Regions from separate parts of the Mangrovibacillus sp. Mu-81 genome, predicted to be linked through region 3. Evidence: predicted binding sites of a transcription regulator. Region 3 holds the regulator's gene; each other region holds the start of a gene.

Region 1 (10,160 bases), on a different contig from region 3:
TCATCACAATCGTGATGCCGTACTCTTTGTTGATACGTTTCAGCAGGTTCAGGATCGATTCCGTCGTTTGCGGATCGAGGGCTGATGTCGCCTCGTCACAAAGCAGGATTGAAGGGGATGTTGCCAATGCCCTTGCAATACCCACCCTTTGCTTCTGTCCGCCAGACAGTTCATCAGGATAGTGCTTCGCTTTGTCTTCAAGCCCGACAAATGCCAATAATTCTTGTACTCTCTGATTGATTTTTTCCTTCGGCCATTTTGCCAGTTTCAGAGGATAGGCGATATTCCCCGAAACGGTCCGGGACTGAAACAGATTAAAATGCTGAAAGATCATCCCGATCCGGTGGCGTTCTTTCCTGAGATCGGCCGCCGACTGCTCTTTTAGGCTGCGGTCTTCGATCAAAACATCTCCGGAGGTCGGCTTTTCCAAATGATTGAGGCAGCGGACGAGTGTGCTTTTCCCGGCGCCGCTGAATCCGATGACCCCATATATTTCTCCCTTTTCCACCTGGAAGGATACATCCTTCAACGCAGTGAACGGTCCATCCTTCGTTTCAAATACTTTCGTAACATTCTGAACTCTGATCATACAGGTGTTGCTCCTCTCTCTATGAATCTTCTTGATGCCGGCAGGTAAGGACATGGATGAAAATAAAAAGTGCCCCCCTTCATAAGAAGAGAGGCACAAATATGTATATGTCCCGCTCTTCTCATCTTTCAAGTCACGTGACTTGATGGAATTGGCACGGTATTCATAAAGAACCCGTTGCCGAGGTATCGCAGGGCCAGTCCCTCCACCTCTCTGGATAAGAAGATATCGCTTTATTAAATTAAAATAGTGCTGTAATTAAGTATTATGGTAATGGTAAAAGATTCTGGTTGAATTGTCAATCATGAATTTGAAGATTGTTGACTTTTCATTCCGCTGTTGATTTCCGTGCAAGACTTCGCTATGCGGGTAGTTGGTGAATTCTTAATAAAAGCAAAAAAAGAGCAGGAGGGAATTCTCCAGCTCTACATTGATTATTTATTAACTCGTTACTTCTTCCTTCTCACGGATCTTCTTTTTCATCCGGTCGCGGTCACGTTCAAGGATCGGCTTCAGGTACTTACCTGTGTAAGATCCTTTGGCTTCTGCCACTTTTTCAGGGGTTCCGCTGGCGATGATGGTACCGCCCTTGTCTCCTCCTTCAGGACCAAGGTCGACAATATAGTCAGCCGCTTTGATGACGTCCAGATTGTGTTCGATGACAAGCACCGTATCCCCGTTTTCAACCAGGCGCTGAAGGACGACAAGGAGTCTTGCGATGTCATCGACATGAAGACCGGTTGTCGGCTCATCCAGGATATAGAGTGAACGGCCCGTTGAACGGCGATGCAGCTCGGATGCCAGCTTGACACGCTGTGCTTCCCCTCCGGAAAGGGTCGTCGCCGGCTGGCCAAGTGTGATATATCCCAGCCCGACATCAAAGATCGTTTGCAGCTTGCGTTTGATTTTCGGGATGTTTTCGAAGAACTTCACCGCATCTTCGACTGTCATTTCGAGGACGTCTGCAATATTCCTGTCCTTGTATTTAACTTCAAGCGTTTCACGGTTGTATCGTTTACCATGGCAAACTTCACATGGGACATACACATCCGGAAGAAAGTGCATTTCGATCTTGATGATCCCGTCACCGCGGCAGGCTTCGCATCTTCCGCCTTTTACATTGAAGCTGAAGCGTCCTTTTTTATATCCGCGCACTTTGGCTTCATTGGTTGTCGCGAAGACATCACGGATATCATCGAATACACCTGTATAGGTGGCAGGATTCGATCTCGGGGTGCGTCCGATCGGCGACTGATCGATATCGATGACTTTGTCGAGATGGTCGATCCCTTTCACTTCTTTGTGCTCACCTGGTTTGGTTTTGGCATTATGAAGCTTCTGCGCCAGGGATTTGTGAAGAATCTCATTGATCAGTGTACTTTTCCCGGAACCGGAAACGCCTGTGACCGCCGTAAAGACGCCGAGAGGAAACTTCGCCTTCACGTTGTTCAAGTTATTTTCCTTTGCGCCGACAATTTCAAGATATCTTCCATCCGGCTTCCGTCTTTCCTGAGGGAGAGGGATGAATCTCTTTCCGGATAAATATTGACCTGTTAAGGATTTATTGTCACCCATGACTTCTTCAGGTGTTCCTGCAGAGATGACTTCGCCACCGTGCACTCCTGCACCAGGACCGATATCAATCAGATAATCGGCAGCAAGCATCGTATCCTCGTCATGTTCGACGACAATCAATGTGTTGCCGATATCACGCATATTTTTGAGTGTATCGATCAAGCGGTCATTGTCCCGCTGATGCAGCCCGATGGATGGCTCATCGAGAATATACAGGACCCCCGTCAGGCGAGACCCGATCTGGGTTGCCAGACGGATACGCTGTGCTTCCCCTCCTGAAAGGGTTCCGGCGGCACGGCTTAACGTCAGATAATCAAGGCCTACGTTCACAAGGAAACCGAGACGTTCGCGGATTTCCCTCAGAATCAGCCTTGCAATTTTCATATCTTTTTCGGAAAGTTCAAGCTGAGCAAAGAAATTGTCTGCTTCCTCAATCGAGAATGCAGTCACCTCCCCGACGTGAAGGGAATCCACCTTCACCGCCAGACTTTCTTCCTTCAGGCGGTGGCCGTTACAAGTTGGACAGTCCTGCTGTGCCATATACTTCTCCATCTGCTCCCGGATATAGTCAGAGCTTGTTTCGCGGTATCGGCGCTCTATATTTCTCATGACCCCTTCAAAACGAAGATAATTTTCACGCACCTGACCGAAGTCGTTTTCGTAACGGAAATAGATCTCATCTTTGCCGGAGCCTTTTAGGATTTTATCCATCTTATCTTTCGGAATATCCTTGACCGGTACGTCCATCGGGATGCTGTAGTGGTTACAGACCGCTTTCAGCAGGGACGGGTAGTATTGTGAACTGGTCGGCTCCCATGGGGCGATCGCGTGCTCATTAAGGGAACGGTCCCAGTTCGGGATGACCAGGTCTTTGTCCACTTCAAGCTTCGTCCCCAGCCCGTCACAGCTTGGACATGCCCCGAAAGGACTGTTGAAGGAAAACATTCTCGGCTCAAGTTCAGTAATCGAAAATCCGCAATAAGGACAGGCATGATGCTCACTGAACAAGAGCTCTTCCTCCCCGATCACATCGATGACGACCTGGCCTTCAGCCAGACGGAGAGCCGTTTCCAATGAATCGGATAAGCGCGCCGCCACACCGTCTTTCACGACGATCCGGTCAATGATGACTTCGATCGTATGCTTTTTATTCTTTTCAAGAGTGATTTCCTCGCTGAGATCCTGGACTTCCCCGTTCACGCGGACACGGACGAACCCTTGCTTCTTGATTTCTTCAAGCGTCTTGGCATGGGTGCCTTTGCGTCCGGAAACAACAGGCGCAAGCACCTGGAGCTTTGTTCGCTCAGGGTATTCAAGGATTCTGTCGACCATCTGCTCGATTGTCTGGGAAGAAATTTCAATGCCGTGATTCGGACAGATCGGTTTCCCGACACGGGCAAATAACAGCCGGAGATAATCATAAATTTCAGTGACCGTTCCAACTGTCGACCGCGGGTTTTTACTTGTCGTTTTCTGGTCGATCGAAATGGCCGGTGACAATCCTTCAATTGAATCGACATCCGGTTTATCCATCTGCCCGAGGAATTGACGTGCATAAGCAGAAAGCGACTCGACGTAGCGTCTCTGTCCTTCTGCATAGATCGTATCGAATGCCAGCGACGATTTACCCGACCCGGATAAACCGGTCAGGACGACCAGCTTATCCCTCGGGATTTTGATATCTATATTTTTTAAATTATGAGCTCTGGCTCCTTGTACGATAATTTGGTCTTTGGCCATTCCTGTTTCATCCTTCCGCCTTTAGCTCAAGAATGGTGTCGCGAAGCTGGGCTGCACGTTCAAAGTCGAGCGCCTTGGCCGCTTCTTTCATTTCCACTTCTAAGCTAGCAATAAGTTTTTGTCTCTCCGGTTTGGACATATTTGAAACCTTTGTCTCTTTCCCCTCATAAACCCCTGCATCTTCTGCGGCATGAGTCGCACGGATGACATCCCTGATTTCTTTCTGGATCGTCATCGGAGTAATGCCGTGTTTCTCGTTGTGCTCTTCCTGTTTTTCACGACGACGCTTCGTTTCGTCGATCGCTTTCTGCATGGAATCGGTCATTTTATCTGCATACATGATGACCTTGCCGTTCGAGTTACGGGCGGCACGGCCAATCGTCTGGATGAGGGAACGTTCGGAACGCAGGAATCCTTCTTTGTCTGCATCGAGAATCGATACAAGCGACACTTCAGGAATATCAAGACCTTCACGGAGCAGGTTGATTCCGACAAGGACATCATATTTCCCGAGGCGGAGATCACGGATGATCTCGATTCGCTCGAGCGTCTTGATCTCAGAGTGCAGGTATTGTACCTTGATGCCGATCTCTTTAAGATAAGCAGAAAGATCCTCTGACATTTTCTTCGTCAACGTCGTGATGAGCACACGCTCATTCTTCTCGATCCGCTCATTGATTTCACCGAGAAGATCATCAATCTGACCTTCAATAGGACGGACTTCGATGACGGGATCCAAAAGACCTGTCGGACGGATGATCTGTTCGATCATTTCAGGGCTGTGTTCGAGTTCGTATGGTCCCGGTGTCGCTGAAACGTAAAGCAGCTGCTGTACTTTCTCCTCAAATTCCTGAAAACGCAGCGGCCGGTTGTCCATTGCTGAAGGCAGACGGAAACCATGGTCGACCAACACCTTTTTACGTGCCTGGTCACCGTTGAACATCCCCCTGATCTGGGGAAGGGTCACATGGGATTCATCGACGACGATCATGAAATCATCGGGAAAATAATCGAGCAATGTATAAGGTGTGGAACCGGAAGGTCGCAGCGTCAGGTGGCGGGAATAGTTTTCAATCCCGGAACAGAAGCCCATTTCACGCATCATCTCAAGGTCATAGCGCGTTCTCTGTTCGAGGCGCTGTGCCTCGAGGAGCTTCCCATCTTCCTTCATGACCGCTAACTGCTCTTCCAATTCCTTTTCAATATTTTTGATTGCGACCTGCATCTTTTCTTCACGTGTTACGAAGTGGGATGCCGGGAAGATGGCGACATGATCACGGTCACCCATGATTTCGCCGGTCAGTGCATCGACCTCGCGGATGCGGTCGATTTCATCCCCGAAGAACTCCACGCGCATACAGTGTTCATCACGGGAAGCCGGGAAGATCTCGACAACATCGCCGCGGACACGGAACGTTCCACGCTTGAAATCGATATCGTTCCGTTCGTATTGGATATCCACAAGCTTTCTCAGGAGCTGATTTCTTTCAATCTCCATCCCTGTTCGCAGGGAAAGGACAAGCTCACGGTATTCTTCCGGGTTACCCAACCCGTATATGCAGGAGACGGAAGCGATGATGATGACATCTCTCCGCTCGAATAACGCCGAGGTAGCCGAATGGCGGAGTTTATCGATTTCATCATTGATGCTCGCGTCTTTTTCTATAAATGTATCGGTTTGAGGAACATATGCCTCGGGCTGATAATAATCGTAGTAGCTGACGAAATATTCGACGGCATTATCAGGGAAAAAATCCTTGAACTCGCTGTAGAGCTGTCCGGCAAGTGTCTTATTGTGGGCAATGATCAATGTCGGTTTCTCCACTTTCTGAATCACGTTGGAAACGGTAAAGGTCTTACCGGTGCCCGTCGCCCCGAGGAGCGTCTGATGACGTTTCCCTTCATTAACTCCCTGAACCAATCTGTCAATCGCCTTGGGCTGATCGCCCTCCGGCTTGTATTTGGACTTTAACTGAAATTGTTCCTTCACCGTGAAACCTCCTATATATAAAGGATCCGTACCTTGTTATTTACCTATTTATTCACATAATAAACACAGTCCATTCATCTATACACATTCTACCACATTTCATACAGGAATAACCAACAAAAAGCGAACAAAAGTTCGTTTATTTTTTGAAGTTGCTTTGGAGGGAGAAGGAAGGGATTTTAATAAATTGGGTGAAGATGAATTGGCCGGGAGTAATGGGGATTTTTGGAGGGAAATCCGCTGAGTAGACAAGGTATTTGGGTGATTTGCGTTAAAAATTGGTTTGAAATTGAACGAATCCATCCATTCTCAGCTGGAATGCGGGGTAGTTATTCATGACGGCGACTGTAATTGCGCCGGTTTCCCAATAATTGCGTCACAATAAAAATAATTGCGCCGGATTCCTTATAATTGCGCTGCTTTCAGATTTATTGCGCGGGAATCTCATTAATTGAGCTTCTTGTCGAAAAATCTTCACCCAAGCCCCGCTCCCCTCCATCCTTCCCCACCACCAAACCGCTGAAACGGACTTTCTGAACAAATATACACACAGCTTGTGAATAAGTCTGTGCATAACCTTCGAATAACTGTGGAAAATAACGAAATTTACCCACAACTGAGTGGATATAATGTGAATAACTTTAATCAATCCGACTCACCCTGTGTATAACTCAATAAAATCTTCACTTATTCACAAACCCCACCACGTTATCCACAATCCACAAGAAAAAAACCTGAGCACCGTTGTTATCACAGTGTTCAGGCGTTTTCTTTTGCTTTCATCATCATTTGATTGCTGTACCAGAATCCGACGGTCAGTGACGCGGCATCGACCACGATCAGCCACCAGGAATCTGTATATCCTTTATAAACGGATGCAGCAATCAGGGCTACGGTAAGGATGAGTCCGACGTAATGATTGTATGTGACTCTGGTAAACAGAACAACCAGCAAACCCGGCAGAAAGATTCCTAGAATGATTTTAGACACGATTCACTCTCCTCGATTGAAGGGAATACCCATATTTTAACGAATATGCTTCGTATAGGAAAGGATTTTCTTCTTATTCGCCCCCTGCGCGGATCAATCGTTCGGTGCGTTCTTTTAATTCACTGTGAGGGATGAACTTCTCGGAAAGCATGTCGGGGAGTATATATTCGAGGAAGTATTGGACACAGTCCAATTCTTTGAACTTCACGATTGTGGATAAAGCCCCTTGATAGATTTCCATGAATAGCGGCTCGGGATTTCCTTTCTGGATTTCTCCGAACGATTCATATAAGAGGTCGATTTTGTCTGCGACAGAAAGGATTTTTCCTTCCAGGGAAGCGTCTTTTCCTTCTTTGAACCTCCCTCTGTATACCTCCTGAAATTGCGATGGAAATTCTGTAGAGATGAATTTCTTCACCATCTCATCCTCGACCTGGCTGAATAAGTCGCGAAGTTCCTCAGATGCATATTTTACAGGTGTCTTGATGTCACCTGTGAACAGTTCGGCATAGTCATGATTGAGTGCTTTTTCATAAAGGGATTTCCAGTCGACTTCTTGTCCATTCTGTTCCTCGACGGTGCCCAGGAATTGCGCAATCTTGGTCACTTTGAATGAATGGCTGGCGACATTATGTTCGTGATATTTGAATCGCCCCGGACAGCGGACGAGCGTCTCGAGGTCCGAAAGGCTTTTGAAATAATGATGAATGCCCATAGTATTCTCCTCTCTTGGTTGTGGTCCCGGGATGTACTTTACCCTATTCTCTTTAAAAGAAACAACTCAGTTCCCCGCTTCGCCCAGCAGGATGGCATTGAGCGCATCATGGTAAAGGGTCGGAATTTGGTGGGAGGCACCGGGTATGATATATACTTTTTTAGGATGACAATCTTTGTAGCACTCCAGTTGATCATTTACCCAATCTGATTTTTCCCCATAAATTAAGAGAAGCGGCAGTTTGCACTCTTTCATTTCTTCAATGCCGTCATATTGAAGGGACTGTTTGTAAAAATGGTACCAGATTTCCGGATTCGCTTTGTTCATATGAAGGATGAGTTGTTTCCGTTCTTCCTTACTTTTTGTATGAGCCTTGGAAATGATTTTCGCGAGACGGACGGGATGATTCCGTACCATTTTCATTCCGATCAAGTGCATCAGCTTCAGCTTCCTGTGTATTACTTTCGGATAAGCTCCGATCAGGATGAGTGACGTTACCTTATCTTTGTATGCAGCGGCAAATCGTTGTGCCACAACTCCCCCTGCCGAATAACCGATGAGGATGCAAGTGGAAATCTTTAAGTGATCGAGAATGAAGTTGATTTCTTCCGCATATGAGTCGATGCTGACGAATGTCTTCAGGGACGGTGAATCCCCATGTCCCGACAGGTCAGGGATGATCAGCCGGAATTGTTTGGCAAGGGTATGCTGTTTGGAGAATACAACTCGCCCCATCCCCGGTGGATGAAGAAATACAAGCGGTGTCCCCTTTCCTATATCATCGAAAAATAAAGTGGAACCCTGATAGGATACGCTTGGCATAGATGAAAACCTCCCTTAATCCAAGTTAGTGTCTATTACACATTCTTCTCGGGTTAAGGGAGTTCTAGTCATAGTATTTAGATGAGTCGAACCGATACGACGCCTTCAATCGACTTCAGCTTGGTTTTCACATCGTTTTGTTCTTCTTCTGTCAGTTTTTGGTCAAGGTCGATCATCGTGTAGGCCCATGTGTTTTTACTTCGGTTGATCATGTCGGCGATGTTGACCGCGTAGCCGGATAGAGTCGTGGTGATGCTGCCGACCATGTTCGGGATATTTTGGTGCATCACGGTCACCCGCATATTCCCGCTGTAAGGGAGTTCCACGTCCGGCAGGTTGACGGCATGCTTGATGTTCCCGGTCTCCAGATACGTTTTCAGCTGCTGTGTCGCCATGACGGCGCAGTTTTCTTCCGATTCGATGGTTGAAGCCCCAAGGTGTGGGACCGGTACGACATTGTCCTGCTTCAATACGAATTCATTCGGGAAATCGGTGACGTATTTTCTAACGGTGCCGGCTTTCAATGCTTCTCCAAGCGCATGTTCATCCACAAGCTCCCCTCTGGAGAAATTCAGGAGGGTGATGCCTTTTTTCATACGCTGAAAGCTTTCATTGTTCACAAAATGCTTCGTTTGACCGGTAAGCGGGATGTGGAAGGTGATAAAGTCGCATTGCGCCCATACGTCTTCAATATTATGCGCGCGTTTCACATCTTGTGATAGTCTCCAGGCGGCATCGACTGAAATGAATGGATCGTAGGCGACGACGTCCATGCCGAGTGCCAGGGCATCGTTCGCAACGAGGACTCCGATTGCACCCAGCCCTACAACTCCGAGCTTTTTCCCTTTGATTTCACTTCCGACGAACTCCTTCTTTTTTGCCTCAACGACAGTCGATACATCTTCCTCGTTGTAAAGCGTTTTTGCCCAGCCCACCGCTGAATAAAGATTTCGGGAAGAAGCAATCAGATTCGCCAGGACAAGTTCTTTGACGGCGTTGGCGTTTGCACCTGGCGTGTTGAATACGACGATCCCCTTATCGGTGCAGGCATCCACCGGAATATTATTGACCCCCGCCCCGGCACGGGCTATCGCTTTTAAAGACGGAGGAAAAGTGAAGTCATGAAGATTCTTCGAACGCACAAGGAGCCCGTCCGGATCTCCTTCCCCGTTCAGGTGGTAATTGATGTCGTCCTCGATTAATGATAACCCGCTCTTTGATATCGCATTGTACGTATTAATTGACAGCATGATGATCCTCCTTCACTTCGTTCTTTTCAAAGTTCTTCATGAAATTGACTAGCGCCTGCACCCCTTCGACCGGCATTGCGTTGTAAAGGCTCGCCCGCATTCCTCCCACTGACCGGTGGCCTTTCAGAAACTCGAAGCCGGCTTCCTTTGCTTCATTTAAAAACCTGGCGTTTACTTCATCGCTGCCTGCCGTAAATGGAATGTTCATCAGTGAACGATTTGCCTCAGAGACAGTGTTGTGAAATAACCCGGATTGATCGATACAGGAGTACAGGAGTTGTGCTTTTTCCTGATTACATTCTTCCATCCCCTCTACTCCGCCGTTTTCCTTCACCCATTCAAGCACAAGTTTCAATACATAAATGGAAAAGGTAGGCGGTGTGTTAAAGAGTGAGCCGTGTTTGACATACGTTTCATAATTCAGGAGCGCCGGACAATATTCCGGTGTATTCCCGACCAGATCTTTGCGGATGATGGCAACAGTGACCC
Region 2 (10,160 bases), on a different contig from region 3:
TGACCGTCGAAGTACCACAAATCTCCTTCTTCTACAAAAAATGATCGGTTATCAAATTCAACGATACTACCAGCTTCCATTGGCTCATCCTTGTTTACTCCTAAAGAAAAGCTGTCATGCAGAGGACTGGAACCGCCATATCTCACATAAAAACGAACATGATCTCCTTCCTCTACCAGCATTTCGTTTTTAAACCAATTAAGAGCGTCTTTTGAAATATGTATCTTCACGTTTCAGACTCCTTTCTCCACATTCATTATACCACCCGCTCTGCTTGGACAAACGGGAGACCGTTTTTATATTATATACATAATGAACCGCTGACATCTACTAATTCGCACAGGAGTTGATTGCATGAAAACACAAGCACTCTTATATTACATAGGTGCCTTTATTTTCGGAGGACTTGGAATAATGACATTTCTCCAGCTGGAAAAAACAAACTACAAAGTGGAAGCGGGTACTTTTATCATCGCAGCTTCCCTTGTTTATTACGGGATGGTGACGCTCTACTTTAAGAGCAGTAAAAATACGTTTTTATTAGCCAACTTGATTCTTGCTGTACTTGCCCTTTGTGGAATATTCTTTAATGACGTTTTATTTGGCAGTCATTAAAATAAATCAAATGAAAAGAGCTGATGTTCAATAAAGTGACATCAGCTCTTTACTATCTATTGAGGCAATCCATTCATCATATGTGAAACCATATCATCCTCGGAATAGGTGATCATTCCATTTTTTTGGGCAAAATCGAGAGGGTAGATCCGATAGTTCGTATAATTGACTTGGGCTACAAACGTAGGTTGAAAATCAATTGATGGATAGGAGATGACTGCTCCTGCCGGATTGCGCTTTTTTTCAACTTGGACAGTTGCCATTCCTCCGATATCCTTATAGTCATCTTTTTGACCGGACAGGAAGTTGCCAAGTGAATAAATGACGACAGCTTCGCGTCCATCGCTTGTCTTATATGTCTGAATCGGCTGCAGAACATGAGGATGATGGCCAAAAATAATATCTGCACCGTTTTCAGTAAGTACCTTGGCAAGTCTTTGCTGTTCGTCCGTAGGAAACCGCTGATATTCATTCCCCCAATGAAGGCTCATAACAACAAGGTCGATATCCAGTGTCTTGGCTTTCTTGATTTCTGCAATCATCTTCTTTTCATCCAGGAGATTGACTAAGTAGTCCTTGCCATCCGGAACTGGAATCCCGTTTGTTCCATATGTGTAGGAAAGGAGTGCAAATTTGATTCCATTCACGTTAAATGTGCGGATTTTTTCTTGGTCTTTTTGATTCTTAAATGCACCGACATAAGGCATTGATATCTTCTCATAGTAGTCAATTGCGCTTAATAGGCCTTCTTCACCTTGATCCAGCGAATGATTATTTGCAGTTGTCACTGCATCAACGCCTACTTCCTGCAGGGACTTTACAATTTCTTTTGGACTGTTGAACAGGGGATAGCTCGATAAACCGATTTCACTTCCCCCGGGGGTTGACTCCTGATTGGCAATCAGGAAATCTGGATTTGCAAGCATATCCTCGACTTGAGCAAACATCGGCGAAAAATCATAATTGGAGCCAGCTTGTGCATCTTCATATACTCGATCATGCAAAAGGATATCACCGATGGCTGCAATGGTTGCTGTAGACTTCATCGTCTTACCTTCTGAAGGTATCTCCCTTGTCGAATGAAGAAGTGAAGCATGCTTATCCTGCTGCTGTGACGAATTCCAGTTTTTATATTGTTCCAGCACCAAGTACCCTGATAAGGCAAGTAATGGAATCACAAGAATCAAACTTACTATGTATAACTTTCGTTTCATATTCAAACTCCTTCGTTCTAAATTCACATGTTCGATATTATTTTACAGGAAAAAAGTTGTTAACGGGAGTATAGTTTGAAGAAAAAAATCAATTATACTATTATTGGCGAAATTCCAACGTGTTAAACGAAAAAAGCGAACAATAACGAATCCATCCATTGCCAGGATGACCGTTTAAGTTCGCTTCATTGTTAAAGCCATTTAATTTTAGGTTCTGTCTTGTTTCTAATACGGACAATGTTGGCGCGATGCCGATAGATGACAAAGAAGGCAAGGACGCCGACGACGATAATCAAAGGGATATCACCTGTGAATAAAGTATAAGTAAAAGCAATGAGTGCTGCTATCATGGATGATAGAGATACGTATTTAGAAACATAAAGTCCAAGAAAAAATACTCCCAAAAGAATCAGGAACAATAAAGGGTCGTACCCCAGCAGGACACCTCCGGATGTCGCAACCGCTTTTCCACCCTTGAAGTTTGCGAAAAGAGGATACATATGACCGATTACCGCAAATATACCGGCTACCAGCATGAACATCTTTGGTTCCACATTGAATAGAAGCGGCAATAGTGCCGCAGCCGTACCTTTCAGAATATCCATAATCGTTACAACCAGGCCAGCTTTCACTCCAAGTGTCCTGAAAGTGTTCGTCCCGCCTAGATTTCCGCTACCGTGTTCACGGATATCTTTCCCGTAGAATGTTTTTCCAATCATTAAACCTGACGGAATGGAGCCAAGCAGATAAGCTATAACAAGAATAAGGGCATAAATCATGATCACTGCTCCTTTAGATATGTAGTGGGTTCTTTATTTTAACATGTTTTTATTGAAAACGGGAGAAATTCAGGAAATTTTTAGTACCTGTTCTTAAAACTAGATATTATTTGATATACAGGATGAATTCATCATGTCCTTCACCTTTGTATGGTAAAATAAATTACACTTTACATCCATGGAATTGAAGGTGAACATACTATGCATTTATTTTTGTCGGCACTGCAGTGGGTGGCATTCATGGTCGCAGGTTCGATTGCTGCACCTATTGCAATCGCTGATTTATTTCAATTGACCCCAGCCGAAACCGCAGACTTCATCCAGCGGACCATTTTCGTTTTGGGGGCATCAAGCCTAATTCAGGCACTTATTGGGCACAGGCTGCCAATCAATGAAGGGCCAGCCGGCCTGTGGTGGGGTGTATTTGCCATTTATGCAGGGTTCGCAGGAACTCTTTACAGCAGCCACATAGAAGTATTAACCGTTTTACAAGGCGGAATGATTGTCAGCGGTGTGATATTTTTTATTTTAGCAGCGACGGGTCTGTTAAAGAAACTGACTTCATTATTTACTCCTGCCATTACGTTTATTTACTTGATGCTGCTAATTTTACAGCTAAGCGGTTCCTTTGTTAAAGGGATGTTCGGGATCAACAGTGAACACGGGACTCTTCAGCCCTTCGTTTTGGCAGGGAGTATATTGACCATTCTGGCCGCGCTGTACTTTTCCGGTCATAAAACAAAATGGATTCAACAATATTCCATCATTCTTGCTTTGATTGCAGGTTGGATCATTTTTGTCTTGATGGGTCTCGGAGGACATGTAACAGTATCCAGCTCATGGTTTGCCTTACCTGAAATCCTCGCTTTCGGTGCTCCTTCATTTGATACGGGCGTCGTTATCACTTCCATATTCATTACCTTTTTGTTAACGACCAACATGATCGCTTCAATCAGGGTCACAGAGGAAGTGATGAAGTCACAGGGTCATCCAACATACGAAAGGTATACGAAAAGCGGGTTTGCCTCCGGGATCAACCAGATCCTGGGAGGAATATTTTCTGCCATCGGTCCTGTTCCTATATCAGGTGCTGCCGGGTTTGTGTCGGCTACAAGAATGTACAGCATTCTGCCGTTCATCGCCGGAAGTGTCATCATCATAGTCATCAGCCTGGTTCCTAAAGTGATGAATCTATTTGCCAGCTTACCTGCTCCGGTCGGGTACGCAGTCACGACAGTTATTTTCATAAAGATGGTTGGCCTTGCACTGGGGGAATACCATAAAGAGAAGGATCTGGAACGCACCCACTTCGTCGCAGGCATCTCCTTGATAGTCGGGGTAGGCGCCATGTTCGTACCTCCGGCCGCTTTCAAGGATGTTCCCGTGGTGGTGGCCTCCATACTAAATAACGGGCTGATCCTTGGTACCATCACAGGTATATTGGTAGAGCAGACCATCAGGTCAAAAACGGAAAAATCCATGAAAAGCCGGTAAATTCATTGTTTACCGGCTTTTTTTCGTATAGCATTAGAATGATGGAAGATCTTTCATCACAGACTAACTATATGTTTACCTTTCCTGCAGAGGGGGTATTCTTAGTATGTTTAGATTAGATTTCAGGCAGGTGGTTAAATGATTGAATTCAAGAATGTCAGAAAAGTGTATGAAGGCGGAACAGAAGCGATAAAAGGCATCGACTTGTTGATTCCTGAAGGAAAGCTTGTTGCACTGATCGGACCGAGCGGATGCGGTAAGACGACAACCATGAAAATGATCAACAAACTGATCGGGCTAACGAGCGGCACCATCACGATCAACGGTATCGACATATCGGAAAAAAATGAAGTGGAGTTGAGAAGGAATATCGGTTATGTAATCCAGCGAATCGGACTCCTCCCTCATATGACGATAGAAGAGAATATCAGCCTGATACCGAAGTTAAAAGGCTGGAAAAAGGAAAAATATGAATACAGGGTTGATGAATTGATGAATCTGGTAGGGCTCGAACCAGAGATTTACCGGAAGAAGTATCCTCTCGAACTAAGCGGGGGACAGCAGCAAAGGGTAGGCGTCATACGTGCACTTGCTGCTGAACCGCCAATTATCCTAATGGATGAACCTTTCAGTGCACTTGATCCCATAAGCAGGGAACAGCTGCAGGATGAATTGAAGCATATTCAAAGTTCCATACATAAAACGATCGTATTTGTCACGCATGATATCGACGAAGCATTGAAAATTGCAGATGAAATCGCCGTTATGAAGGATGGAAGAATCGAACAGATTGCCAAACCGGGCGAATTGATTGCTTCTCCTGCAAATGAATTTGTAAGGTCGTTTATCGGGGAGCATCGATTGAATGAAGGTAAAAAAGAGATATTGGTTGCCGATATCATGGATGTCAATCCAATTTCCATGCAAGACGGGGAATCTGAATATGAAACAATCTCCCACGACGCCACTCTTTCAGAAGCTGCCGGTCTCTTCATTTCTAAAGAACCGCAAAAACTCGTTGTCACAAAAGGCGATAAGTATATAGGAAGTCTGTCAAAAAGCGATATCCTTCATGCTGTCGCTTCTGAAAATAGAAGGGAGGCTCCATCACAATGATCCATGCCCTTTCGCTATCATTCATCAATACGATCACAAGCCGTTCGGATGACATCATCACCGGATTGGTTGAGCATCTTTATCTATCTTTTATATCGATCTTTATTGCGATCGTAATTTCATTACCGCTCGGAATCTATATTTCAAGAAAAAAGAATATTGCAGAGTTTTATATCGGTATAACCGCAGTATTCCAAACCATTCCGAGTCTTGCCTTATTCGGATTTCTGATCCCCCTCCTGGGAACCGGGAGCACAACGGCTATTATTGCACTTACCGTATACGCCTTGCTGCCGATTCTCAGGAACACATTTACAGGGATTGCAGGAGTGGATGAAGGCGTCATTGAAGCAGGCAAAGGAATGGGGATGACGGGCTCACAGCTATTGTTCAAGATTGAACTGCCCCTCGCCCTGCCTTTTATCATGGCGGGCATAAGGACGGCGACGGTCTTGACAGTCGGTGTGGCCACACTTGCGACATTTGTCGGAGCAGGAGGACTGGGAGACCTGATTTACCGTGGCCTTTCTACCTGGAACAATTCACTCGTTCTAGCCGGTGCGGTCCCTGCAGCACTTCTTGCATTATTTTTTGATTTTCTGTTAAGGCTTTTAGAAAATGCCACAACACCAAAAGGGTTAAAAGCCCGAAAATAATCTTACCAAAGGAGCATACATATGAAGAAAAAACTCTCGCCCTTCATTATCCTGCTGGCAGTCTCGATCCTCATCTCAGGCTGCGGGAATAGCGGAGGCAAAGACACGATCACTGTATCGGGTAAAATGTGGACTGAACAATTCATCCTTACTCATATCATGGCTGAACTACTGAAGGAAAAGACTGACCTTGATGTAAAGGTGGAAGAAGGTCTGGGGGAAGTCTCGATCCTTACACCTGCACTTGAAAAAGGTGATATTGATGTGTATGTGGAATATACCGGTACCGGGCTTGAAGCTGTCCTGAAAGAACAGGCAGCGGAAGGAGCTTCGGGGGACGAGATACTTGAACAGGTCCGAAAAGGATATGAAAAAAAATTCAATGTGACATGGCTGAAACCACTTGGATTTGAAAATACGTACACTCTTGCTTATACAGAGGATCAGGATTTCGATGCCAAAACGTTCTCTGATTTGGTACCTCTTTCAAAAGATCTCAGCTTCGGAGCACCTCACCAGTTTTACGAACGTGAAGGGGACGGCTACGATGCTTTTGCAGAAGCATACGGATTCAAATTCAAAGATAAGGAGAGCTATGATCCCAATATCATGTATGAAGCGGTGAAAAACGGGGATGTGGATATCATTCCTGCCTTCACCACTGACGGAAGAATTGAACGATATAACTTAAAGTCCACTAAAGATGATAAAGGTTTCTTCCCTCCATACGATGCGGCACCGGTCATACGACAGGAAGTACTGAAAGAACACCCTGAGGTTGAAGAAACACTGAATAAATTAGCAGGTCAGATATCAGAAGAAGAAATGAGTGAATTGAACGCCAAAGTAGATATTGATAAAGAGGAACCAAAAGATGTGGCACGTGAATTTCTCATTTCCAAAGGATTAATCGAAGAATAACTGATGATGAAGTGAATCCTTTCAACCGGGTTCACTTGTCTTACTTCGAATATATCCATATAATTTTGAAAAATAAAGGGAATTATGCTATAAAAATAGAATAGGACTTTAGAACGCAGATATAGATTCCAAAAAGGACGGTGCTTGATCATGATTGAAAATCCATCACGTGAAGAGATGGGACAAATATTGAAAGAATCCAAGAGAATTGCAGTCGTTGGATTGAGTGACAATCCCGAGCGTACATCACATTCTGTTTCAAAAGCGATGCAGGACCAAGGATACGAGATCATACCGGTCAACCCGGCCATCGAATCTGCATTGGGTGTAAAAGCGGTGTCAACATTAGAAGAAATTGAAGGACCGGTCGATATTGTCAATGTCTTCAGGCGTTCTGAATTCCTCCCGGAAATCGCGAAAGAATTTGATAAAATAGATGCTAAAGTTTTCTGGGCTCAGCTTGGAGTCATGAATGAAGAAGCTTTTTCTTTTCTGAAGGAACGTGGGTATACAGTGATTATGGATCGTTGTATTAAGGTTGAACATGCTTTAACCAAATAAATCTCACTGAGGCAAGCGGCATTCACCGCTTGTTTTTTTTCGGATTATTGATTACATCAAGAATGGTGAGAGGTTAAAACAGATGATAAAGCCACTGAAACCGGGCATTTTACAGAAAATAAATTTGCGAAAATGAAATAAAACGCTACAATATAGCATAGTGGTTTACCTTTGAAATGATGAAAAACAGGTAAACGAACAAATGTTCTTGTGTTATAGTAAGTATAGAACATTAAAAAAACCCGTGCAGTAAGTTCAGATACGGGCATAGAAGTTTGAAAGGGGAATGTTCGTGGCCAACCAGACACAGTCCATGGCTTATAATGATGATGCAATTCAGGTTTTAGAGGGCTTGGAAGCCGTTCGAAAGAGACCTGGTATGTATATTGGCTCCACTGACTCCAGAGGGCTGCATCATTTAGTATATGAAATTGTAGATAATGCAGTAGATGAAGCACTAGCAGGTTTCGGTAATGAAATCACGGTCACCATACATAAAGATAACAGTATTTCTGTTCAAGACAGAGGCCGCGGGATGCCTACCGGGATGCACAAAATGGGAAAACCTACGCCCGAGATCATACTGACAGTCCTTCACGCAGGAGGGAAATTCGGTCAGGGAGGGTACAAGACAAGCGGCGGTCTCCACGGAGTCGGGGCTTCCGTTGTCAATGCCCTGTCTGAATGGCTTGTCGTTACGATAGAAAGAGACGGCATCAAATATGAACAGCGCTTCATAAAAGGCGGAAAGCCTGAGACGACACTTGAAAAAATAGGCAAAACCAAAAAATCAGGAACTCTTATACACTTTAAACCAGATCCCGAAATATTCAGTTCCACCACCTATAATTTTGATACGTTATGTGAACGTCTAAGAGAGTCGGCCTTCCTGTTGAAAGGCTTGAAAATCGATATCATCGATCAACGTCACGACCAACAGGAAGTATTCCTTTATGAAAGCGGCATTCAAGCATTTGTAGAGTATTTAAATGAGGAGAAAGACAGCCTCCACAGCGTCGCGTTTTTTGAAGGAATCCACCACAGCATTGAAGTGGAGTTCTCGTTCCAGTTTAATGACGGTTTCTCTGAGAATATCCTTTCGTTCGTCAACAACGTTCGCACGAAAGATGGCGGTACCCACGAAGCAGGGGCTAAAACTGCCATGACAAGGGTCTTCAATGAGTACGCACGTAAAGCAGGCATCCTGAAAGACCGCGACAAGAACCTGGAAGGAACGGATATCCGCGAAGGCCTGGCAGCCATAGTGTCCGTCCGTATTCCGGAAGAGCTGCTGCAATTTGAAGGTCAGACGAAAGGCAAGCTCGGAACAAGTGAAGCCCGTTCTTCAGTGGATTCCGTAGTATCAGAACATCTTCTTTATTTCCTTGAAGAGAACCCTGAAACCAGTTCCCTGCTGATCAAAAAATCAATCAAGGCGGCTCAGGCACGCGAGGCAGCGAGAAAAGCACGGGAAGATGCGCGCAACGGGAAGAAACGTAAACGTTCCGAGACTGTTCTATCAGGGAAGCTGACCCCGGCACAATCAAGAAATCCGCAGCGTAATGAATTATACCTGGTAGAGGGAGACTCTGCAGGAGGTTCTGCCAAGCAGGGACGAGACCGTAAGTTCCAGGCAATCCTTCCGCTTCGGGGGAAAGTCATCAACACTGAAAAGGCGAAACTGCAGGATATCTTCAAAAATGAAGAAATCAATACCATCATCCATGCAATTGGCGGCGGGGTCGGACCTGAATTCAACGTTGAGGATATCAATTACGATAAAATCGTGATCATGACTGATGCCGATACGGATGGGGCACATATACAGGTTCTCCTGCTTACTTTCTTCTATCGTTACATGAAACCGCTCGTGGAAGCTGGAAAAGTGTATATCGCCCTTCCTCCGCTTTATAAAGTGAGTAAAGGCACGGGAAAGAAAGAAAAGATTGAATATGCCTGGACGGATGAAGAACTGCAAGGCGCCATGAAAAAGATCGGCAAAGGCTACATGATCCAACGCTACAAAGGTCTCGGTGAAATGAATGCTGATCAATTGTGGGAAACGACGATGGATCCTGAATCACGGGCCCTCATCAGAGTAAGGATTGATGATGCCGCCCGTGCTGAACGACGAGTCACGACGTTGATGGGCGATAAAGTCGAACCTCGCCGTAAATGGATCGAAAGCAATGTAGCATTTGGTTTGGAAGAAGACGGAAGCATATTAGAGAATGAAAACATTACGGTCGCAGAGGAGGGGTAAAGCATGACAACAGTAGAAAGATATCAAGATTTGCCTCTTGAAGAGGTACTTGGCGACCGATTTGGACGATATAGCAAATACATTATTCAAGAACGTGCGTTACCAGATGCCCGGGACGGACTGAAACCCGTTCAGCGACGGATCCTTTATGCCATGTATGTAGATGGGAACACACAAGAAAAAGGCTTCCGCAAATCAGCAAAGACAGTCGGAAATGTAATCGGTAACTATCACCCCCATGGTGATACCTCCGTTTATGATGCCATGGTGCGAATGAGTCAGACATGGAAAGTACGCAACTATCTTGTTGAAATGCACGGGAATAACGGGAGCATCGATGGCGATCCGCCTGCTGCGATGCGTTATACAGAAGCCAGACTTTCAGCTATTTCAATGGAGTTACTGCGTGATATCGATAAGAATACGGTCGAATTCATCCCTAACTTTGATGATACTTCAAGTGAACCGACCGTCCTCCCTTCCCGGTTCCCTAATTTACTTGTAAATGGTTCGACGGGTATATCAGCAGGATATGCAACCG
Region 3 (10,160 bases):
TCGCTTGATATGGATGTATGCTAAATTAAAAATAAAGAGGCTTGGGACAAAACAAAAAACTGTCTAAACGCGAACATTATCTGTGATGACCACTGAATACCGCTAATGATTTCCGTGCAAGACTTCGCTTTCCGCGGGTAGCCCGTGAGCCTCCTCGTCGCGTTCGCTCCTGCGGGGTCTCACATAAGCTACTTTTCCCGCAGGAGTCTTCGTCTTGCACTCCAATCAACCGCTCGAACAAGTATATACAAATAAAACATTTGAACAAAGCTAATAAAAACCCGAACTCACTTGAACTTAGAGTTCAAATGAGTTCGGGTTTTATTCAGACAAAACACTTTTGTCCCAGTCTCTTCAGTTCATTACTTCATATTCTTGTTCATTGCATTCATCATTTGATTGATTTTCTTTTGTGATGGCTTCTGGCCCATCTGCATCATCATCATGCGAAGCATTTGTTCATTGATCGGTGGATTTTTCTTTAAATAGCTCATCATGTATTTACGAGCAATGAAAAATCCTAGTGCAATTCCGGCAAGCAATGCTAGAACTCCAACTAGAATAAGTAGCCAAGTCGTTGACATGTTCTTACTTCCTCCTTCATGTTGTCCTTATAAAAGTGTACTAAACCAAGGAACATTATACAATATTTCTGTCATAATTTCTTATTAATATATAAATTTTCTTTGTTTTATAGGTTTCAACCATCCGTAACGCTCATTTTTTATGTCGATTGCAAGTAATTGACCCATATTCCTTCTTAATATCTCAAAATATAAATACTCGCAATCTAGAGGCCCCCACGCCTCTATCGTCATGGATTTTTCATTCAACAGCAGTGTAGCACCGGAATCATTTCTTTCAATCCTGGCAGTCGTGTCAATCCATTTGGCTCCTTCTACCTTAACCAGTTCGTGTTGCAAAATTCTTTGTGTAGGAAGGTAAGGAATTGGCTTAGTGATGAATTCTACTTGTTTTGCGATAATTTCTTTTAATTCCCCGGTACTGGCTTCCCATTCAGAGAACAGCCCAAAGAACATTCTTTCGCGTCCATAGTAGTGGTTGGCAAATGATTCCTCAATCCAATAGATTTGATAACTTCTCACCTATACATCCCCCCTACATTTCCTTGCATCTAGTATAAAGGATGCTAGAGTATGCACTTGTCAGAAATTGTAGAGAAAATGCACTAGTTTTGTCGAAGAATCTCACCCTGTCATTGTTTCATAAAAAAAGCTAACTCCTGTAAGAATTAGGTTCCTAAGGAGTTAGCGAAAGGTATGCTCAGAACTTATTGAATTAAGGCTTTAATTCTTGAAACAACATTGTCTGCTGTGAAGCCGTATTCTTCAAGTACTTTTTCACCAGGTGCAGAGGCACCATATCCATTGATGGCAAGAATATCACCTTCTGTACCTACATAACGGTCCCAGCCAAGCGGAGATCCCATTTCAATGGCTAGACGGTTCGTTACACTCTTAGGCAGGATGGACTCTTTGTACTCCTTGGACTGCTTTTCAAAGCGGTCCCATGAAGGCATGCTTATTACAGACACGCTGATACCATCTTTTTCTAAAGCGTTTTGAGCGTCCACAGCCAAGTTTACTTCGGACCCGGTTGCGATTAATAATGCATCCGGCTGCTCTTTACCTGCTGGAGATACTACATATGCTCCCTTGTCCACACCGTTATAAGCTTTATCAGAAGTTCCTTTTAATGTAGGCAGGTTTTGACGGGATAATACAAGCATTATTGGCTGCTCGGTATTCTCCATTGAAATCTTCCAAGCTGCAGCAACTTCATTTCCGTCAGCCGGTCTGATCACACACAAGTTTGGCATAGCACGCAGCGAAGCAAGCTGTTCAACCGGTTCATGCGTCGGTCCATCTTCTCCGACCGCTATGCTGTCATGAGTGAAAACATATGTCACAGGGAGACCCATTAGTGCTGCTAAACGGATCGCAGGTCTTAAATAATCACTGAAGACGAAGAATGTTCCGCCGAATACTTTCAAACCACCGTGTAAAGCCATACCATTCATGGCTCCACCCATCCCGAATTCGCGGACTCCGAACCAGATGTTTCTTCCTTCATATGATTCAGGAGTAAAGTCTGCCTCTCCTTTAATCATGGTTTTGTTCGAACCTGCCAAATCGGCAGATCCCCCGATGAATGAAGGAAGTTTTTTAGCAATGGCATTTAGTACTTCTCCTGAAGAAGCACGGCTCGCCAATGATTTACCCTCTTCATAGACAGGTATTTCACTGTCCCATCCTTCAGGAAGTTCCCCTTTGATTGCAGTTTCCAATTGGACAGCTGACTCTGGATACTCTTCTTTGAATTTAATGAAGAGATTGGCCCATTCTTCTTCTTTTTGAGATCCTGTCTGTTGGATTTTTTCTTCAAAACGGCTGTATACTTCATCAGGAACATGGAAATCTTGATCAAAAGTCCATTTATAAGCTTCTTTTGTGAGCTTCATTTCATCTTCTCCAAGCGGAGCACCATGTACATCTGATTTACCTGATTTATTCGGAGCACCGTAACCGATGACTGTTTTCACTTCAATCATTGTCGGACGGGATGTATCTGACTGAGCCTCTTCAATCGCTCTTGAAATTTCCTCAAGATCATTTCCGTCTTCCACTCTGATATATTGCCAGCCATACGATTCAAAACGACCTTCTACACTTTCAGAGAAAGATTTATCCAGCTCTCCATCCAATGAAATATCATTTGAATCGTAAAGGACAACCAAACGTCCAAGTTTAAGGTGAGCCGCCAAAGAAGCTGCTTCGGAAGATACACCTTCCATTAAATCACCATCACCACAGATCGAGTATGTATAATGATCCACTAAATTGTAATCATCTTTATTATAGGTCGCAGCCAGATGTCTTTCTGCAAGTGCCATTCCAACTGCCATGGCGATACCTTGTCCAAGAGGTCCTGTTGTGGCTTCCACGCCTGGTGTATGACCATACTCAGGATGTCCCGGTGTTTTACTCCCCCATTGGCGGAATTCCTTCAGGTCATCCATTGAAACGTCATAACCTGATAAATGGAGAAGGCTGTAAAGCAGCATCGAACCATGCCCCGCAGACAATACAAAGCGGTCTCTGTTGAACCAATCAGGGTTTTTTGGATTATGATTCATAAAGCGTGTCCAAAGGGTATACGCCATAGGTGCAGCACCCATAGGCATTCCCGGGTGTCCCGAACCTGCTTTCTCAATTGCATCGATAGATAATGTTCTTATTGTATTAATAGCTAACTGATCCGTATTATCAAACATATGTCAGACATCCTTCCTTTTCTTACTTCTTATTAATATTAATCTTATTCAGTAGTTTATACAACTAACTTGAATGATAACATGACTTTATTATGTTGAAAAATAAAAACCTTCGCGGAATGGGATTTTGTATAGTAAACCATTGTTCAGTACTAGAAGGAGGCTGGGACAAAACAAAAAACAATTACCTTAAGACGAACAGTGTTGATTCTAAATAAACCTTTTAATAAAACGAATAAAAAACCCGAACTTACTTGAATCCTTGAATTCAAATGAGTTCGGGCTTACTTGAACTAAAATGCTTTTGTCCCTGTCTCTTTAATTAATCTTGTGTTTGTTAGGCACCGCATTTATTTTCCTTGCAAGACTTTGCAGGCTAGCGCCAGAGCAAAAACCACTTTATCCAATAATAATTTAGCCTTGTATTTATTAATGCATTTTGCGCTTATTTTGAATATCCTTTACTTTCTTTGGTGTTACTTCATTGCCTTCAGAGTCAAATACTCGTGTGTTTTCAATCGTACCTTTCATTGACTGACGGAAGGTTTCCAGATATTCTTTTCTTAATTTAGTCTGCTCTTTTGCTTCATTATCAGTTAATCCACTTGCTTTTGACTTTTTGGCAAGTTCATTAATTCTATTCATCTTTTTCTTTGAAAGCATGAACGAAAACTCCTTTACAGCTATTATCAACGTATATCTTCAGTTCTTTGAAATATACCGATATGTTACTAGATAACAGCCTCTATGACAAGGATTAAGTTTCTTCTTGTGCAGAGATATATTCTTTAAATCTTCTATGTACGGTCGCTTTTGATATATTATATCCAAAGCCTCTCAATGTTGCAGCGATTTCCGCAAAAGTCAGATCATTCTTTCTTAGGCGGACAATTTCTTCAACCGGCACTTCAATTCGTTCCCTGCCTTCGGTATTACCTTTATTTTTCAAATTATCATAAGGACGGAACCCATTTTCAACTGCCCTTCTCATTCCCCTTTTAATCTTCAGATTATGCAGCTTTCTTTGATATTCTTCTACCATGCTCACGATATTGATGACCATTGAATCCGACTCGGATAAATGCAACTCTCCACTGTGAGTCTGACTTATGATTTTTATATTTTCCTTTAAGATGCAATGAATCAATGCAATCTTCGCATTTCCTCTTCCTATTCTCGTTTCATCCTGGATCAGCACAGCATTGATGGATTGGTCCTTTATTAAATCCAGCAAGACTAGTACACCGGGACGGTCCAATTCAAATCCGCTTGCCTGATCTTTAATGATGGCAGCAATCTCAAAGTTGTGTTTTCCGGCAAGATTCACTAATTCAGATTCCTGTCTCTCCAAGGAAGTTTCCTGCGTATCTTTTTTCGTGCTCACCCTGCAGTAAATCGCTGCTTTCATTGAATCTCACCCTCTATTTGTTATTCATGGCAAGCTGTGTATCCGTGTGTTCCTGATATATGGGGGATTCCACCGGCAATACAAGGGACATCCCAGGTTTTATGACGTAGGTAGTAAGATTGTTTTCTTCTCCCACCCAAATAATAAACTCTTCTCTTGTCATAGAATAATCCTCTTCAAACTTTTCTGCAATCGTCCATAGGGTATCCCCTTCACTCACTCTGACTGTTTCGTATGCAGGACTGCTGTCCGCACTTAAAAAAATGTAGCCAGATGACAAAAAGGATAGTGTGAAAAGAATTATAATATATGAGAAACGACTCCAAATAAGTGATAACATAAATATAACCTCCATGCGAATGTTTGTTCTGTTCTTTGTAACTCGATTGTAATACGAACATTCGTTTGGTGTCAACTAAAAATTCGAACTTATGTTTGTATCGTTCGATTAGACATGCTATAATGGGAACATAAGATCGATAATAGAGGTGCGTGAATATGACAAAATTGTCTAAACGTCAGCAAGACATACTGCAATACATTAAAGCATCAGTGAAGGAAAAAGGTTACCCTCCATCCGTTCGTGAAATCGGGGAAGCAGTCGGTTTAGCTTCAAGTTCCACTGTCCACGGACATTTAGCAAGATTGGAAAGCAAAGGGCTCATTCGCCGGGATCCGACAAAACCGAGAGCAATTGAAATCCTTGATTTAGAGGAAGATTCGATTCCTCGCAATAAGGTTGTAAATGTTCCTCTCATCGGGAAGGTCACAGCTGGTCAGCCAATAACAGCTGTAGAAAATGTAGAGGAGTTCTTTCCTCTTCCTGAGCGTCTTGCCCCTTCAGATGAACAGGTCTTTATGCTTGAAATCATGGGAGATAGTATGATCGAAGCCGGGATCCTTGACGGGGACTTCGTCATAGTACGCCAGCAGCAGACAGCCAACAACGGAGATATTGTCGTTGCCATGACGGAAGAAGATGAAGCAACAGTCAAGCGCTTCTTCAAAGAAAGGGATTTTGTAAGATTACAGCCTGAGAACTCCTCCATGAGTCCGATCATCTTACGGAATGTATCTATTTTAGGAAAAGTCATCGGGGTATATCGGCAAGTGCATTAATCTTTAAAGAGTCTGGAACAAAAGTTCTGAATAAAACCCGAACTAATTTGAACTCTAAGTTCAAGTAAGTTCGGGTTTTTATTAGCTTTGTTCAAATGTCCATTTTGTATATAGCTTGTTCCAGTGGTTGATTGGAGTGTAAGACGAAGACTCCTGCGGGAAAAGGAGGATCACGGGCTACCCGCGGAAAGCGAAGTCTTGCACGGAAATAGTAATGTTCGCCTATAGGCAGTTGTTTTTTGTTTTGTCACAGCCTCTTTTTTTATTTTGACATAAAAAAGCCGGCGCAATGGATCGCGCCGGCTTTATATCATGTATTCATATAAATTTAGGTCTTAATACATTTGGATATACTGTTCTCTCTCCCAAGGATGTACTTGTGTTCTGAACATATCCCACTCGATTTCCTTTGCTTCCACAAAGTGTTCGAAGATATGACCGCCTAGTGATTTAACGATCACTTCATCCTTTTTCAATTCTTCAAGGGCAGCATGTAAAGTAGCTGGTAAATCAATGATTCCTGCTTCTTCACGTTCCTTCTTATCCATTACATAAATGTTACGGTCTATTGGTTTAGGTGCTTCAAGATTGTTTTTAATTCCGTCAAGCCCAGCGGCCAGAAGTACTGACATAGCCAGGTAAGGATTGGCTGCCGGGTCAACACTCCGCACCTCTACACGGGTACTGATACCACGGGATGCAGGGATACGGATCAAAGGACTGCGGTTTTGAGCAGACCATGCAACATAGCAAGGAGCCTCATACCCTGGTACTAGTCGTTTATACGAATTTACAGTAGGATTGGTGATCGCAGTGAACGCCGTCGCATGCTTGATTGTTCCAGCAAGGAACTGGCGTGCAGTGTCACTTAATTGTAAATCTCCTTTTTCGTCGAAGAAAGAATTTTTACCATCTTTAAATAGTGACATATTACAATGCATCCCGGAACCATTCACACCAAATAATGGTTTTGGCATAAATGTAGCATGCAGACCATGTTTGCGAGCAATTGTTTTCACAACAAGTTTGAACGTCTGGATGTCGTCACAAGCTCTCAATGCACTTGCGTATTTAAAGTCGATTTCATGCTGACCAGGTGCAACCTCATGATGGGAAGCTTCAATTTCAAAGCCCATTTCTTCCAATTCAAGGGCAATATCACGACGGCAGTTCTCACCTAAGTCAGTTGGTGCAAGGTCAAAATAACCGCCATTATCGTTAAGTTCAAGAGTAGGTTCACCATTTACGTCCAGTTTGAATAGGAAGAATTCAGGTTCTGGCCCAAGATTGAAATCAGTAAATCCAAGCTCTTCCATTTCTTTTAATACTCGCTTGAGGTTGTTGCGCGGATCCCCTTCGAATGGTGTACCATCAGGGTTATAGATATCACAGATCAGACGAGCGACTTTCCCTTTTTCTGCTGTCCAAGGGAACACAAGCCAAGTGTCAAGGTCCGGGAATAAGTACATATCCGATTCTTCGATTCGCACAAAACCTTCAATTGAAGATCCGTCAAACATCATTTTGTTATCCAATGCTTTCTCTAGCTGACTGAAAGGGATTTCCACGTTTTTAATTGTCCCTAAAATATCAGTGAATTGCAGACGAATGAATTTAACACCTTCTTCATTCGCTAATCTAACCACATCTTCACGAGTATACTTTGCCATTTTGCGTAATTCCTCCTCAGATTTAATTAAAGGTTATTTATTAATGAAAAAAGCGGGACATGTCTCCCTGACGCAACGAAGCCCTGTTAAATTTCCCGGAATGAATCAATTCATTTCGCAGTAATTTCCGCAACTGTTCGTCAGTTAGATCCTGTCGTACTTTTTCTTCCTCTTGTTTACTTGATTCAGACACTACTTTTGTTTCAGACAAAGCGGTAACAGAAAATATCTTTTTAATTCCCGCCATGTTCACCCCTTGATCTAACAAATCTTTGACTTCTAACAATTTATCGATGTCATTCAAGGAAAAGAGCCTACGATTCCCCTCTGTTCGTGCAGGAGTAATCAATTCATGCTCTTCGTAGTATCGAATCTGACGAGCCGTCAAGTCCGTGAGCTGCATGACAATACTTATAGGAAATAAAGCCATCGTTCGACGAATTTCACTTCCACTCATCTTGATTCCTCCTTTTCTTTTCCTTTATAGTATCATTATATGTATTGTTAGAAGTTCTGTCAATCATATGTTAGAAATTCTTACATGAATTTTCAAAAGAAAAGGATAGTCGGTTATAGACAATCCAATTACTCTTCTACTATCCTTTTTAAACATTTATTAAACCTTTTTCGATTAAATTGTCTATTGCCGTGCATACAGCAATTTTCACATGAGAGTACGTCAATCCCCCTTGTACATAGGCGGTATAAGGCGGACGTATTGGTCCGTCCGCCGATAATTCGATGCTCGAACCCTGTATGAAGGTACCTGCAGCCATAATGACATCGTCTTCATATCCCGGCATGTAATTGGGATATGGAGTAAAATGTGAATTGATTGGTGAAGACATCTGAATTGCCTGGCAAAATGCAATCATCTTTTCCCTATCTTCAAACTGTACTGATTGGATCAGATCCGTTCGTATTTCGTTCGGGGAAGGGTTAGTATTCATCCCTAACTCTGTTAACAATGCAGAAGTGAAAACAGCTCCTTTCAAAGACTGCGCAACTACATGGGGTGCAAGGAAGAACCCTTGGTACATCTCTTGTAAACTATAAAGAGAGGCACCTGCCTCCGCACCGATTCCGGGAGACGTCATCCTGTAGGAACAGGATTCCACTAAATTTTTCTTCCCTACAATATACCCGCCTGTTTTAGCAAGACCACCTCCAGGATTTTTGATGAGGGATCCCGCTATAAGGTCTGCTCCAGCGTGACAGGGTTCAAGCTCCTCAACGAATTCCCCGTAGCAATTATCTACAAATACCACTATTTCAGAATTAATTTCTTTAATGAACGAAATCATTTCTTTGATTTCTTCTATTAAGAAGGAAGGACGGTTTGCATATCCTTTCGAACGTTGAATTCCCACCATTTTGGTTTTTGGAGAGATTGTCTGCTGTACCTTCGCATAGTCGACCTTACCGGAGTCATCCAGATCCACACATTTATATGAAATGTTAAAATCTTTCAACGAACCAGTTCCTTCACCCCGGACACCCACTATTTCCTCGAGTGTATCATACGGTTTACCTGTTAAATAAACCAGTTCGTCTCCTGGTCTCAATACTCCAAAAAGTGCGATGGCGATAGCATGGGTTCCTGAAATGATTTGCGGCCTGACCAGACCGGCATCTCCACCAAATACATCCGCATAAATGCTTTCAAGTGTATCCCTGCCTATATCGTCATAACCATAACCCGTGGATGGAATGAAGTGCGAGTCACTTACCTTATGCTTCTGAAATGACTTGAGCACTTTAAACTGATTGTTCTCAGCACGTTCATCAATTGCTTTATGAATAGATTTTACTGAAGCTTCTACTTTACTAACAAGAGGTTGTAATACCTCACCATGTACTAATTGATCAAACATTACTTGCGTCCCTTCTGTTTTTGGAATTTCTTGATGATTCCGCTGATTTGATGATCTTCGAGGTGATGCCCTTCTATCTCGTACGACTGGGAGTCCTCGAGGAATTCAAGGTGTGAAGTGATTGTTTCATTTTTAAACCTGGAAATGTTCTTACCTTCACTTGCAGGTACGACTACGTGATATGAATTCATTTGCTTCTTGACTATACCCTCGATCCTAACTAGTAGCTCTTTACGGTCTTCGCTGTTCAGGGCACTGATCATGATATGATCCGCTTCACTGTCAGGAACAAAATCGGCATGACTGATATCTCTCTTATTATAAACGGTCAGCTGTGGCAATTTGTCCATTTCCAAGTCCTTAAGCAGAGATTGAACAGTATCTTCATGCTGGTGATAATCTGGATTCGAGCTATCCACAACATGTAAAAGAAGATCTGCTTCCTTTACTTCTTCGAGAGTAGAACGGAAAGCCGCGATAAGGGAAGTAGGCAGATCTTGTATGAATCCGACTGTATCTGTCAGTAACGTGAAATAGCCGCTTGGCAGACTCATTTTTCTTGTCATCGGATCCAATGTGGCAAATAACTGATTTTCTTCGTGTGAATCAGCAATAGACATCCGATTGAATAACGTTGACTTACCTGCGTTTGTATAGCCTACAAGAGCTACCTGAAATGATTTGTTTTTCTTTCTTCTTTCGCGATATCTTTCCCGGTGTTCGACAATCGTTTGGAGCTGCTTTTTGATATCATCGATTCTGCGATGGATATGTCTTCTGTCACTTTCAAGTTT

Evidence for each region. Region 3 encodes LexA, which represses DNA repair genes until DNA is damaged. Its sites were predicted from a motif close to CGAACATATGTTCG; they were not measured.
Region 1: a site for LexA is predicted at 6,019-6,032, ahead of uvrB (excinuclease ABC subunit UvrB). Genes of this name have one in related genera too.
Region 2: a site for LexA is predicted at 7,552-7,565, ahead of parE (DNA topoisomerase IV subunit B). Genes of this name have one in related genera too.

What each region holds. Positions count from the first base shown of each region.
Region 1 covers NZ_JBAJHU010000002.1:187,601-197,760, forward strand. Annotated here, with positions in the region: gene V6B33_RS04665 (methionine ABC transporter ATP-binding protein) at 1-589, opposite strand, end outside; SAM riboswitch class I at 708-813, opposite strand; gene uvrA (excinuclease ABC subunit UvrA) at 1,031-3,904, opposite strand; gene uvrB (excinuclease ABC subunit UvrB) at 3,912-5,894, opposite strand; gene V6B33_RS04680 (CsbA family protein) at 6,654-6,887, opposite strand; gene V6B33_RS04685 (HD domain-containing protein) at 6,958-7,599, opposite strand; gene V6B33_RS04690 (alpha/beta fold hydrolase) at 7,666-8,421, opposite strand; gene V6B33_RS04695 (phosphoglycerate dehydrogenase) at 8,499-9,671, opposite strand; gene serC (3-phosphoserine/phosphohydroxythreonine transaminase) at 9,658-10,160, opposite strand, start outside.
Region 2 covers NZ_JBAJHU010000007.1:2,578-12,737, forward strand. Annotated here, with positions in the region: gene V6B33_RS14425 (HesB/YadR/YfhF family protein) at 1-230, opposite strand, end outside; gene V6B33_RS14430 (hypothetical protein) at 355-615, shown strand; gene V6B33_RS14435 (CapA family protein) at 672-1,829, opposite strand; gene plsY (glycerol-3-phosphate 1-O-acyltransferase PlsY) at 2,021-2,608, opposite strand; gene V6B33_RS14445 (purine/pyrimidine permease) at 2,810-4,102, shown strand; gene V6B33_RS14450 (ABC transporter ATP-binding protein) at 4,241-5,218, shown strand; gene V6B33_RS14455 (ABC transporter permease) at 5,215-5,874, shown strand; gene V6B33_RS14460 (ABC transporter substrate-binding protein) at 5,896-6,795, shown strand; gene V6B33_RS14465 (CoA-binding protein) at 6,943-7,356, shown strand; gene parE (DNA topoisomerase IV subunit B) at 7,649-9,619, shown strand; gene parC (DNA topoisomerase IV subunit A) at 9,623-10,160, shown strand, end outside.
Region 3 covers NZ_JBAJHU010000003.1:578,928-589,087, reverse strand. Annotated here, with positions in the region: gene V6B33_RS10045 (YneF family protein) at 363-584, opposite strand; gene sirA (sporulation inhibitor of replication protein SirA) at 669-1,106, opposite strand; gene tkt (transketolase) at 1,292-3,295, opposite strand; gene V6B33_RS10030 (DUF896 domain-containing protein) at 3,725-3,958, opposite strand; gene V6B33_RS10025 (YneB family resolvase-like protein) at 4,053-4,703, opposite strand; gene yneA (cell division suppressor protein YneA) at 4,717-5,043, opposite strand; gene lexA (transcriptional repressor LexA) at 5,202-5,822, shown strand; gene glnA (type I glutamate--ammonia ligase) at 6,158-7,492, opposite strand; gene V6B33_RS10005 (MerR family transcriptional regulator) at 7,533-7,949, opposite strand; gene V6B33_RS10000 (methionine gamma-lyase family protein) at 8,098-9,366, opposite strand; gene hflX (GTPase HflX) at 9,366-10,160, opposite strand, start outside.